2 regions of the Rhizobium sp. NPDC092011 genome follow, and region 2 is predicted to be linked to the other one. Evidence: riboswitches for the same ligand, from Rfam matches in the RefSeq annotation. Region 2 holds a riboswitch; the other holds the start of a gene.
What was found. Region 2 has a riboswitch for glycine ahead of ACIQJ2_RS22730 (D-amino acid dehydrogenase). Riboswitches for the same ligand answer to the same signal wherever they lie in the genome.

Region 1: it holds a riboswitch for glycine, as region 2 does, so the genes downstream of both, gcvT (glycine cleavage system aminomethyltransferase GcvT) here and ACIQJ2_RS22730 (D-amino acid dehydrogenase) in region 2, are expected to answer to the same signal.

Annotation. Positions count from the first base shown of each region.
Region 1 covers NZ_JBIVSO010000002.1:1,044,042-1,049,445, forward strand. Annotated here, with positions in the region: gene gcvP (aminomethyl-transferring glycine dehydrogenase) at 1-2,252, opposite strand, end outside; gene gcvH (glycine cleavage system protein GcvH) at 2,252-2,614, opposite strand; gene gcvT (glycine cleavage system aminomethyltransferase GcvT) at 2,640-3,776, opposite strand; glycine riboswitch at 3,926-4,013, opposite strand; gene ACIQJ2_RS13415 (copper chaperone PCu(A)C) at 4,182-4,715, shown strand; gene ACIQJ2_RS13420 (RluA family pseudouridine synthase) at 4,902-5,404, shown strand, end outside.
Region 2 covers NZ_JBIVSO010000005.1:329,420-334,823, forward strand. Annotated here, with positions in the region: gene ACIQJ2_RS22720 (D-aminopeptidase) at 1-1,173, shown strand, start outside; gene ACIQJ2_RS22725 (glycine C-acetyltransferase) at 1,264-2,451, shown strand; glycine riboswitch at 2,510-2,594, shown strand; gene ACIQJ2_RS22730 (D-amino acid dehydrogenase) at 2,721-3,962, shown strand; gene ACIQJ2_RS22735 (IS30 family transposase) at 4,281-5,282, shown strand.

The sequences.
Region 1 (5,404 bases), on a different contig from region 2:
GCCGAGCCGAAGGCTGCCGCGGAAACCGCGCCGCTGCGACCGTCCGTTTCCGGATGGCCGGGCAGGTGAGGTGCCAGATGGGCCTTGACGCCGATAGGACCCATGCCGGGGCCGCCGCCGCCATGCGGGATGCAGAAGGTCTTGTGCAGGTTCAGGTGGCTGACGTCGGAGCCGATGTCACCCGGACGGGAGAGGCCGACCATGGCGTTCATGTTGGCGCCGTCGAGATAGACCTGACCGCCATGCTTGTGCACGAGATCGCAGATCTCCTTCACCGTCTCTTCGAAAACGCCATGCGTCGAAGGGTAGGTGATCATGCAGCAGGAGAGGTTGGCGGCATATTGCTCGGCCTTGGCACGGAAATCGTCCATGTCGACGTCGCCGTTGTCGCTGGCCTTGACGACGACCACCTTCATGCCCGCCATCTGCGCCGAGGCCGGATTGGTGCCATGCGCGGAGGTCGGGATGAGGCAGATGTCGCGGTGACCCTGGCCATTGGCAATATGGAAGTTGCGAATGGTCAGCAGGCCGGCATATTCACCCTGCGCGCCGGAGTTCGGCTGCATGGAGAAGGCATCGTAACCGGTCACGGCGCAGAGCTTGTCCGTGAGATCGTCGAGCATTTCGCGGTAGCCCAGCGCCTGGTCGGCCGGCACGAAGGGATGGATGTCGGAGAATTCCGGCCAGGTGATCGGCAGCATTTCCGCCGTGGCGTTCAGCTTCATGGTGCAGGAGCCGAGCGGGATCATCGAACGGTCGAGCGCCAGGTCGCGGTCCGAGAGACGACGGATGTAACGCGTCATCTCGCTTTCAGCGCGGTTCATGTGGAAGATCGGATGCGTCAGATACTCGCTGGCGCGCAGCAGATCCTTCGGCAGGCGATAGGAAGGCTCGAAGTCTGCGATACGGAAATCGCCGCCGAATGCGCGCCATACCGCTTCCAGCGTCGCCGGGCGGGTGCGCTCGTCGAGGCTGATGCCGATCTTCGTTTCGCCGACCTTGCGAAGGTTCACACCTTCTGCAACTGCCGCGCGGAGAATGAGGCCCTGCATGTGGCCGACTTCGACCGTGATCGTGTCGAAGAAAGTCTCCGGCTCGACGGTGTAGCCGAGCTTTTCCAGACCTTTGGCCGTCAGGACAGCCTTCTGGTGGACCTGCTGGGCGATGGCCTTCAGGCCCTGCGGACCGTGGAAGACCGCATACATGGAGGCCATGACGGCGAGCAGCACCTGGGCGGTGCAAATGTTCGACGTCGCCTTCTCGCGGCGGATGTGCTGTTCGCGGGTCTGCAGCGACAGGCGATAGGCACGATTGCCGCGGGCATCGACCGAAACGCCGACGAGACGGCCGGGCATGGAGCGCTTGATCGCATCCTTGACGGCCATGTAGGCTGCATGCGGACCACCATACCCAACCGGAACGCCGAAACGCTGCGACGAGCCGATGGCGATATCCGCACCCATTTCGCCTGGAGATTTCAGCAGCGTCAGGGCCAGGAGATCGGCTGCCATGATGGCGATCGCACCGGTCTGGTGCAGACGCGCGATCAGGCCGCTGAAGTCGTTGAGATGACCATGCGTGCCCGGATACTGGAAGATCGCGCCGAAGACATCGACAGGATCCAAATCCGTGAAGGGATTGCCGACGATTACGCTCCAGCCGAGCGGCTCGGCGCGGGTCTGGATGAGCGCGATGGTCTGCGGGTGGCAGGCGGCATCGACGAAGAAAGCTTTCGCCTTGGACTTGGCGACGCGTTCCGCCATCGCCATGCCTTCGGCTGCGGCGGTCGCTTCATCGAGAAGCGAGGCGTTGGCGACATCGAGGCCGGTGAGGTCGCTGATCATCGTCTGGTAGTTCAGCAGCGCCTCAAGGCGGCCCTGGCTGATTTCGGGCTGGTAGGGCGTATAGGCCGTGTACCAGGCCGGGTTTTCCAGAATGTTGCGCTGGATGACCGGCGGCGTGATCGTGCCGTAGTAGCCCTGACCGATGAGTGAGACGAGGACCTTGTTCTTGTTGGCGGTCTCGCGCAGCCTGTCGAGCGCCTCGCGCTCCGTCATCGGCGCACCCCAGGAGAGCGGCGTCTTCTGGCGGATGGCCGGTGGCAGCGTCGCGTCGATCAGGCCGTCCAGGCTGTTATAGCCGATGACCTTCAGCATCTCGGTCATCTCCGACGGAGACGGACCAATATGACGACGATTGGCAAAATCGTACGGCTGGTAGTCGGTGAATGTGAATTCCGTAGGCGTCGTCATTATCCGATCAACTCCTTGTAACCGGATTCATCAAGAAGACCATCAAGATCGCTGACATTCTTCAGCTTGAGCTTGAAGAACCAGCCTGCACCCATCGGGTCGGTATTGACGAGTGCCGGATCGGCCGTGATGGCTTCGTTGACTTCGGTGATCTCTCCGTCGAGCGGACAATAGACTTCCGAGGCTGCCTTGACGGATTCGACGGTTGCAGCGTCGCCGCCCTTGGAGAAGCTGGCGCCGACTTCAGGCAATTCCACGAAAACGAGATCGCCGAGCTGTTCGGCGGCATGCGCCGTGATGCCGACGGTTGCGACGTCGCCTTCAACCTTCAGCCACTCGTGTTCTTCGGTGAATTTCAGCATGGGTAATCCTCTCTGGAAAAGACGTTCAACGTTTGTAGGTAGGCTTGATGAAAGGCAGGGCGCTGACGCTGAGCGGCAGATACTTGCCCCGCACTTCGGCAAAAACGACAGTGCCGGGCGCGGTGAGTTCGGTTGGCACATAGCCCATGGCAACCGGAGACTCGACGCTCGGGCCGAAGCCGCCGGAGGTGACTTCGCCGATCTCGGACTTGCCCTCAGCATCGGCATAGAGCTTGGCGTGGCTGCGCACCGGCGCCTTGCCTTCGGGCTTCAGGCCAACGCGGCGACGCGAGGTGCCGCCATCGAGCTCGCCGAGGATGCGGGCTGCACCGGGGAAGCCGCCTGCGCGGGCGCCGCCAGTCTTGCGCGCCTTCTGGATCGCCCATTCCAGCGCGCCTTCGATCGGGGACGTCGTCTGGTCGATATCGTTGCCATAGAGGCAGAGGCCGGCTTCGAGGCGGAGAGAGTCACGCGCGCCCAGGCCAATCGGCTGCACGTCCGGATGTTCCAGCAAGCGCTTGGCGATATCCTCGGCCTTGTCTGCGGGGACGGAGATTTCGAAACCGTCTTCACCGCTATAGCCGGAGCGCGATACCAGGCAGGAGACGTCATGGAGGCGACAATGGCGCACATCCATGAATTTCATGTAGGCGATGTCGGCCCAGAGCTCGGCAAGGACGTCGACGGCGCGGGGTCCCTGCAGCGCAATGAGGGCGCGATCGAGCAAAGTAATCTCGCAGCTCTCGCCGATATGATCTTGAAGATGCTTGAGATCCTGCTCTTTGCAGGCGGCGTTCACGACGACGAAAAGATAGTCGTCCATATGGGTGATCATCAAATCGTCGAGGATGCCGCCCTTGTCGTCGGTGAAGAAGCCGTAGCGCTGGCGGTCCTCGGCGAGGCCGACAATATCGACCGGCACGAGGCTTTCCAGCGCAAGCGCCGCATCCTCGTAATTGCCCGAGCGAGCGCGGATCGTCACTTGGCCCATGTGGGAGACGTCGAACAGGCCAGCGGAAGAGCGGGTCCAGAGATGCTCCTTCATCACGCCTGCGGGATACTGCACGGGCATGTCGTAACCGGCAAACGGCACCATGCGGGCGCCGAGCGATACATGCAGGTCGTGAAGCGGGGTTTTCTTGAGGGCAGCGGTCTCGTCCAAATGACGCCTCCGGGTTTTGCGCTCGTCTCAAAGCGCAGAGCTCACAATTTCGGCGCGGTTGCGCCTGACGATGAGCCCCCTCTGTCTGTTGTGCCTGAGATTGTTATCCCTTCGGCGAGCGCTTTCGCGCTTCTCTCCAGAGTTCCGTCTGCCCCTTGTTGGTCCTTTGGCCTGAGAGTTTCCGGGGCGGTTGCTCCTTCGGCACCGGCTTGCGCCGGATTCTCCCAACAAGGTCGAGAGCCATTATCCGGTCCCGGCCGGAGATGGCAAGGGGCAAGTGTCGCCGTCGAACAAATTTTTGTCGCGCCGATCAATCCTGCGTTTCGCAATGATTACGGGCCTTTGCAACTGTCATGGGAGAGGCTATCCCTTCTGCTCGATTGAGGACCGGGGCAGGAGACGAAGATGAACCGCAACCACGCCGCTGCAATATTGATTTCGATATCGGCATTTTCGCTGAGCACAGGCGCTCTGATGGCACAGGACAGCGGCGCGATGAAGTCGATGCCTGGGATGCACATGGACGCCGGTGCAGCACCCGCCGGCTCGGCAGATGCCAAACTTGGCGATCTCGACATCAGCGGCGGTTACGTCCGTGCCATGCTTCCGGGCCAGCCGGTCGGCGGTGGCTACATTACGATCCACAACACCGGCAAGACCGAGGACAAGTTGACCTCCGTGACCTCGACGGCCGCCGGCAAGGTGGAGCTGCACGAGATGAAGATGGAAGGCGAGATCATGAAGATGCGCGAAATCAAGGGTGGCATCGCCATTCCCGCCGGCGCAACCGTGACGCTCGCGCCCAATACCATGCATATGATGTTCAAGCAGGTGAAAACACCCTTCAAGAAGGGCGGCACCGTGCCTGTCATGCTGATGTTTGAGAAGGCGGGAATGGTCGATATCAACTTGCCTGTCGTATCCGCCAAAGGAAACTGAGCCAGAAAAATATCCGGCCCCGGCAATTCCAGTTTCCACTTTTCCTCGAAATGCTCTAAAGCCACGTCAAAAGGCCGGTATTCGCCGGCCGTGGGGCTGTTTGTCCCGTTGTTTGAATTGGCATGATCCCGTCCAACGAGCGTTTGGCATTCATCGGAACATGCTGCGACGTTTGAAAGAAGAAGAATGGCCGGGATTGAACATATACAGGTCGAGCATGACGAAGCCGGCATGCGCCTCGACCGCTGGTTCAAGGTGCATTATCCGGGACTGGGCTTCGGTCAGCTGCAGAAGCTGATGCGCTCCGGCCAAGTTCGCGTCGATGGCGGCCGCGTCAAGACAGATGCCCGCGTGCAGCCGGGACAGATCGTCCGCATACCGCCGCTCGATGTCGATGCAAAGGATGCCAAGAGCGGACCCATTGCTGGAAAAGACTTGAAGCACGCCGGCGATGCCGAGCTTCTGGCGCGCATGCTGCTGCATGAGGACGACAAGGTCTTTGTGCTGAACAAGCCTGCCGGCCTCGCAGTTCAGGGTGGATCCGGCCTCAATCGTCATATCGACCAGATGCTGGAGGCATGGACCAGCAAGAAGGGCGAGAAGCCGCGCCTGGTGCATCGTCTAGACCGGGACACCTCAGGTGTTCTCGTTATCGCCCGTACCCGGGGTGCTGCGCAGAAACTGACGGC
Region 2 (5,404 bases):
GAAGACGCTAGAACCCTTCTGTCACGGACCACCTCGACGCATTTTGATCCGGGATCGCAATATTCTTATGCAAACGGCAATTTCCGCTTACTCGCCAATATAGTTGCTGAATACACCGGCCGGTCGCTCGGAGACCTAGTCGCCGAGAGCATCTTCGGACCTGCAGGCATGAAGACCGCCCAATGGTGCACTGAATCCAGACGTTTTCCCGGCGATGCCGTCGGCTATGAAGGCAGCATGGCGACCGGCTTCGTCCCGGCTGTCAATCGGATCTCGCTTGCGGGCGATTCCGGCGTCAACGCATGCCTCGACGATATGATTGCATGGGAACACTTTATCGATGAGACACGCCATGATCCCGATAGCATTTACCATAGAATCTCGGCACCGACATTCTACATCGATGGCGCGCCTGCCTGTTACGGCTTCGGACTGAAGAAAAATAGAATTCACGGCATTGAAGTTTCCGGGCATGGTGGCGCGTTGCGCGGTTGGAGTTTGCAACGGCGCTACGCTGCGTCCAAGCGAATCTCAGTCGTTGTGATGTTCAATCACCAGGCCAATTCCAACGAGGCGGCAAACCGCATTATCGAAGCGGCGTTGGGTTTCTTGCCCAAACCGAGCCCGGAACGGCAGGTCGATCCTGTATGGTACGGCAACTACCTAGATTGGGAAACAAAACTGTCGTTAAGCCTCAGCGCCTTTGGGAATGGGCGGATGAAGGCACGTTTCGCCACGCTGCCGGACATCATGGAAGTTGAAGCGGACGGCATTGCGCGCTCTGGAGCGATGACGCTCGAACGCAAATCTGGTGGCGTGATCAGGCTCGCGCGGACAGACGAGAACCTGTTCATCGAGCTTGAGAAGATCGACGGCGACGCCCGGAAGGATATAGAAGGGCGATTTCACTCTACGGAACTAGGCTCCGACCTCGTGTGTGCGTCGTCCGGTGGCGAGATTTATGTAGCCTTCGAGGGCTTCCTCGGCAAAGGCGCCATGCAGCCGATCTATGCCATTGGCCCGGATGTCTGGCTGATGCCTAACGAACGAGCGATGGATTCCAATCCGCCCGGGGATTGGACACTCGTCTTCGAACGCGATGATGCGGGCAATGTCAATCGCCTAACGGTTGGTTGCTGGCTCGCCCGCAAGGTCGTCTTCGAGCGGCAATAACAGAGAGCCGCGTGTACATCTGTGGGCTAATCTTCGCCGACTTGGCCTGCAGGTTTGGCTACCGACCAAAATGTTTACTTGGAAGCGAAAATGTCCTCTGCTTTTCTTTCACATCTCACCACCGAACTCGCGTCCCTGAAGGATGCCGGCCTCTATAAATCCGAGCGCGTCATCACGTCGAAGCAGGCCGGCGAAATCGCCGTTGCCTCCGGCGAGCGCGTACTGAACTTCTGTGCCAACAACTATCTCGGCCTTGCCGATAACGAGGAACTGGCGGACGCGGGCAAGAAGGCGCTCGATCGCTACGGCTATGGCATGGCCTCGGTACGTTTCATCTGCGGCACGCAGGAAGAGCACAAGCAGCTCGAAGCGCGCATCTCCTCCTTCCTCGGCATGGAGGACACGATCCTCTATTCCTCCTGTTTCGATGCCAATGGCGGCCTGTTCGAGACGCTGCTCGGCGAAGAGGATGCAATCATTTCCGATGCGCTGAACCATGCCTCGATCATCGACGGTGTGCGCCTCTCCAAGGCGAAGCGCTTCCGCTACGCCAATAATGACATGGCAGCACTCGAAGAAGAGTTGAAGAAGGCCGAGGGCAGCCGCTTCAAGCTGATCGCGACGGACGGCGTGTTCTCGATGGATGGCATCATCGCCAACCTTCAGGGCGTTTGCGATCTCGCCGAAAAATACGGCGCGATGGTCATGGTGGATGACAGCCACGCGGTCGGCTTCGTCGGCAAGCATGGCCGCGGCTCGCCGGAATATTGCGGCGTCGAAGGCCGAGTCGATATCATCACCGGTACGCTCGGCAAGGCGCTCGGTGGCGCATCCGGCGGATATACGTCCGGCAAGGCCGAGATCGTCGAATGGCTGCGGCAGCGCTCGCGCCCCTATCTCTTCTCCAACACGCTGGCGCCTGTCATCGCCGCTGCCTCGCTGAAGGTGTTCGATCTGATCGAGAACGGCGATGCGCTGCGCGAGCGGCTGACGGCCAATGCCACGCTTTTCCGCTCGGAAATGACCAAGCTCGGCTTCACGCTTGCCGGCGAGGGGCATGCGATCATCCCGGTCATGCTCGGCGACGCGAAGCTCGCGCAAGACATGGCAGCGTCGATGTTGAAGAAGGGCGTCTACGTGATCGGCTTCTCCTTCCCGGTCGTGCCGAAGGGACAGGCGCGTATCCGCACGCAGATGTCGGCGGCGCATTCGACGGCGGATGTCGAGCGGGCGATTGCGGCCTTTGCCGAAGCCGGCCGCGAACTCGGGGTTATTTGATCACCACCGGTTCTGATCGCGGCTCTGCTGCTGCGCGAACGAAGGTTGCAAAGTTCCTACAAGCTGTTCGGAAGAGATCTGCAAAGGCGCCGACGGAGCAATTCCCCCCGGAAACTCTCAGGCAAAAGGACCGTACAGCCGGAAAATCTGGAGAGTGGCACTTGTGCCCACCGAAGGGGATACCGCGCTTGCGGGAAGCTCTCAGGTACCAAGGACAGAGGGGGTGAAGAAGGCCCAGAGCCTAAGACAACTGTCCGTGGAGACAAACTATGAAACACGTAGCCATCGTCGGGGCCGGCATCACCGGCATTACCACTGCCTACACTCTCTTGAAACGCGGATATCGCGTAACGGTTTTCGATCGTCATGCCTATCCAGCAATGGAGACATCCTTTGCCAACGGCGGCCAGCTTTCCGCAAGCAATGCCGAAGTCTGGAATCATTGGTCGACACTTTGGAAGGGCATGAAATGGATGCTGCGGAACGACGCACCACTCCTTCTCAGCCTCAGACCTTCATGGTCTAAATACAGCTGGCTCGCCGAGTTTGTCGCCGCAATTCCGAACTACCGGCTAAATACGATCGACACTGCGCGTCTCGCCATCCAGGCCCGTCATCACATGCTCGATATTGCGCAGCGCGAAGGCATCGATTTTGATTATGAAAATCGCGGAATCCTGCATTTTTACAATGACGAGAAAAGTTTTCGGCATGCGATGGCAGTGAACGAACTTCTTGTCGAAGCGGGTCTCGATCGGCGGCCGGTAACGCCCTTAGAAATTCGGTCGATCGAGCCGTCATTGCAGGGGGCGTTCTACGGTGGTTTCTTTACGCCATCTGATTCTACGGGAGATATACATAAGTTCACACGTGGACTCGCTAGGGCCTGCGAAAATATGGGCGCGATATTCAGACTTGGTACAAACGTCGTCGGTTTTAGGCCAGAAGGCAACGGTGCGGCTGTCGAATGGCATCCGGCAAGTGCCGACCACGGCATCCAAGAGAGCATTTCCGGTTTTGATGCGGTCGTGATCTGCGCAGGCGTCGCAAGCCGGAGGTTCGCATCGATGTTGGGTGATCGCGTCAATGTCTATCCTGTGAAAGGCTATTCGATCACGATCAACTTGAACGACAACGACGGCTCGCAGGACGCTGCACCTTGGGTTAGCCTTTTGGACGACGCAGCGAAAATTGTCACTAGCCGTTTGGGCAAGGATCGTTTCCGGATCGCGGGCACGGCTGAAATCAATGGCACAAACTTAGACATTCGCGCCGACCGGATCGCGCCTTTGGTCAAATGGGCGCGCAAGCATTTTCCTGCCATGAACACCGATCGCGTTATTCCCTGGAGCGGATTGCGGCCGATGATGCCAAATATGCTTCCACGCGTTGGAGTGGGGCGCCGCCCATATGTATTCTACAACACTGGACATGGACATTTGGGTTGGACTTTGTCTTGCGCTACCGCCGAGATAGTCGGAGCGACTATCCACGACAAGCTCCGTGGCTAAGAGCTTTTCGACGTGAGCATCCAAGTCTAAACCTATGAACTCGCGACCGATGCGGGGGGATGCCAGATGTAGGATAATAGTGGTCGTCGGATAACGCTTCCGACGACCAAATCAGTAAAGCACTGAAGGTACATCGTAGATAGCCGCCAACAGGACAAAGCGGAGCCGCCAGCAGCTGGACCAGACGCACGAGGACAATAGCGAGGTCGGCAAAGTTCCATAAGCTATCTTATGCGATATGTTATATCGTAACGGTACATTCCATTTCCAAGTGCGACATGCCAATGATTTCAATGGTTTCGCTTTGGAGATTTTGCCATGTCTCGCTGCTATAAGCAATTGACCCTCGCCGATCGGCGCCGCCTTCATCATCTTGTCGAGCGCAAGGTTTCGATCAATGAGATGGCGCGCCAGCTCGGCCGCCACCGCTCGACCATCTACCGTGAGATCCGTCGCAATACCTTTCGGGATCACGAGCTTCCTGAATACAGCGGTTACTTCTCGACAGTTGCTGATGACATCGCCAAAGAGCAGCGTCGACGCTTGAGAAAGCTCCGTCGCCATCCGCATTTGCGTCGCATGGTGATTGAGAAACTGCAGGCCTATTGGTCACCGGAGCAGATTGCCGGCCGTCTGCTGGCCGACAGCGTCAGCCTGGTTCGCATCTGCGCCGAGACCATCTACCGCTTCATCTACAGCAAGGAAGATTACGGGCTTGGCCTCTATCGATATCTGCCCGAGGCGCGCCGCAAACGCCGCCCGCGTGGATCGAGGAAGCCGCGAAACAGCGTGTTTCCAGCCAGTCACCGAATATCGCAACGGCCTGATTTTATTGATGATCGGACGCAGTTTGGTCACTGGGAGGGCGACCTCCTGATCTTCGAACGCGAACTCGGACATGCCAACCTCACCTCACTGGTCGAGCGCAAGAGCCGCTACACCGTCATGCTCAAGAACGCCAGCCGCCACTCGCGCCCGATCATGGACAAGATCATCGAAACATTCTCTCCTTTGCCGGCCTTCGCACGTCAGAGCTTCACCTTTGATCGCGGCACGGAGTTTGCCGGCTTCAGGGCTTTGGAAGATGGCATAGGTGCGCGCAGCTGGTTCTGCGATCCCAGTGCACCCTGGCAGAAAGGTGCGGTCGAAAACGCCAACAAACGCATCCGCCGCTTCATGCCAGGCGACACTGACCTGGCCGAGGTGCCGCAATCGGCCCTGGTTCAACTCGCTCACCATCTGAACAACCTACCGAGAAAATGCCTGGGCTATAAGACACCAACCGAAGTGTTCATGGCACATTTGCAAGCGGGTAGCTGATCCCCTCCCCTCAAAACTGGCCATGATGCACTTGGAGCAGATTCTCCAAACATTAAGTACTCTCCGTCGTGGGAATGCGGAACTACTTTGTTGGAAATTTGAGGGATTTCATTCCAAGCATG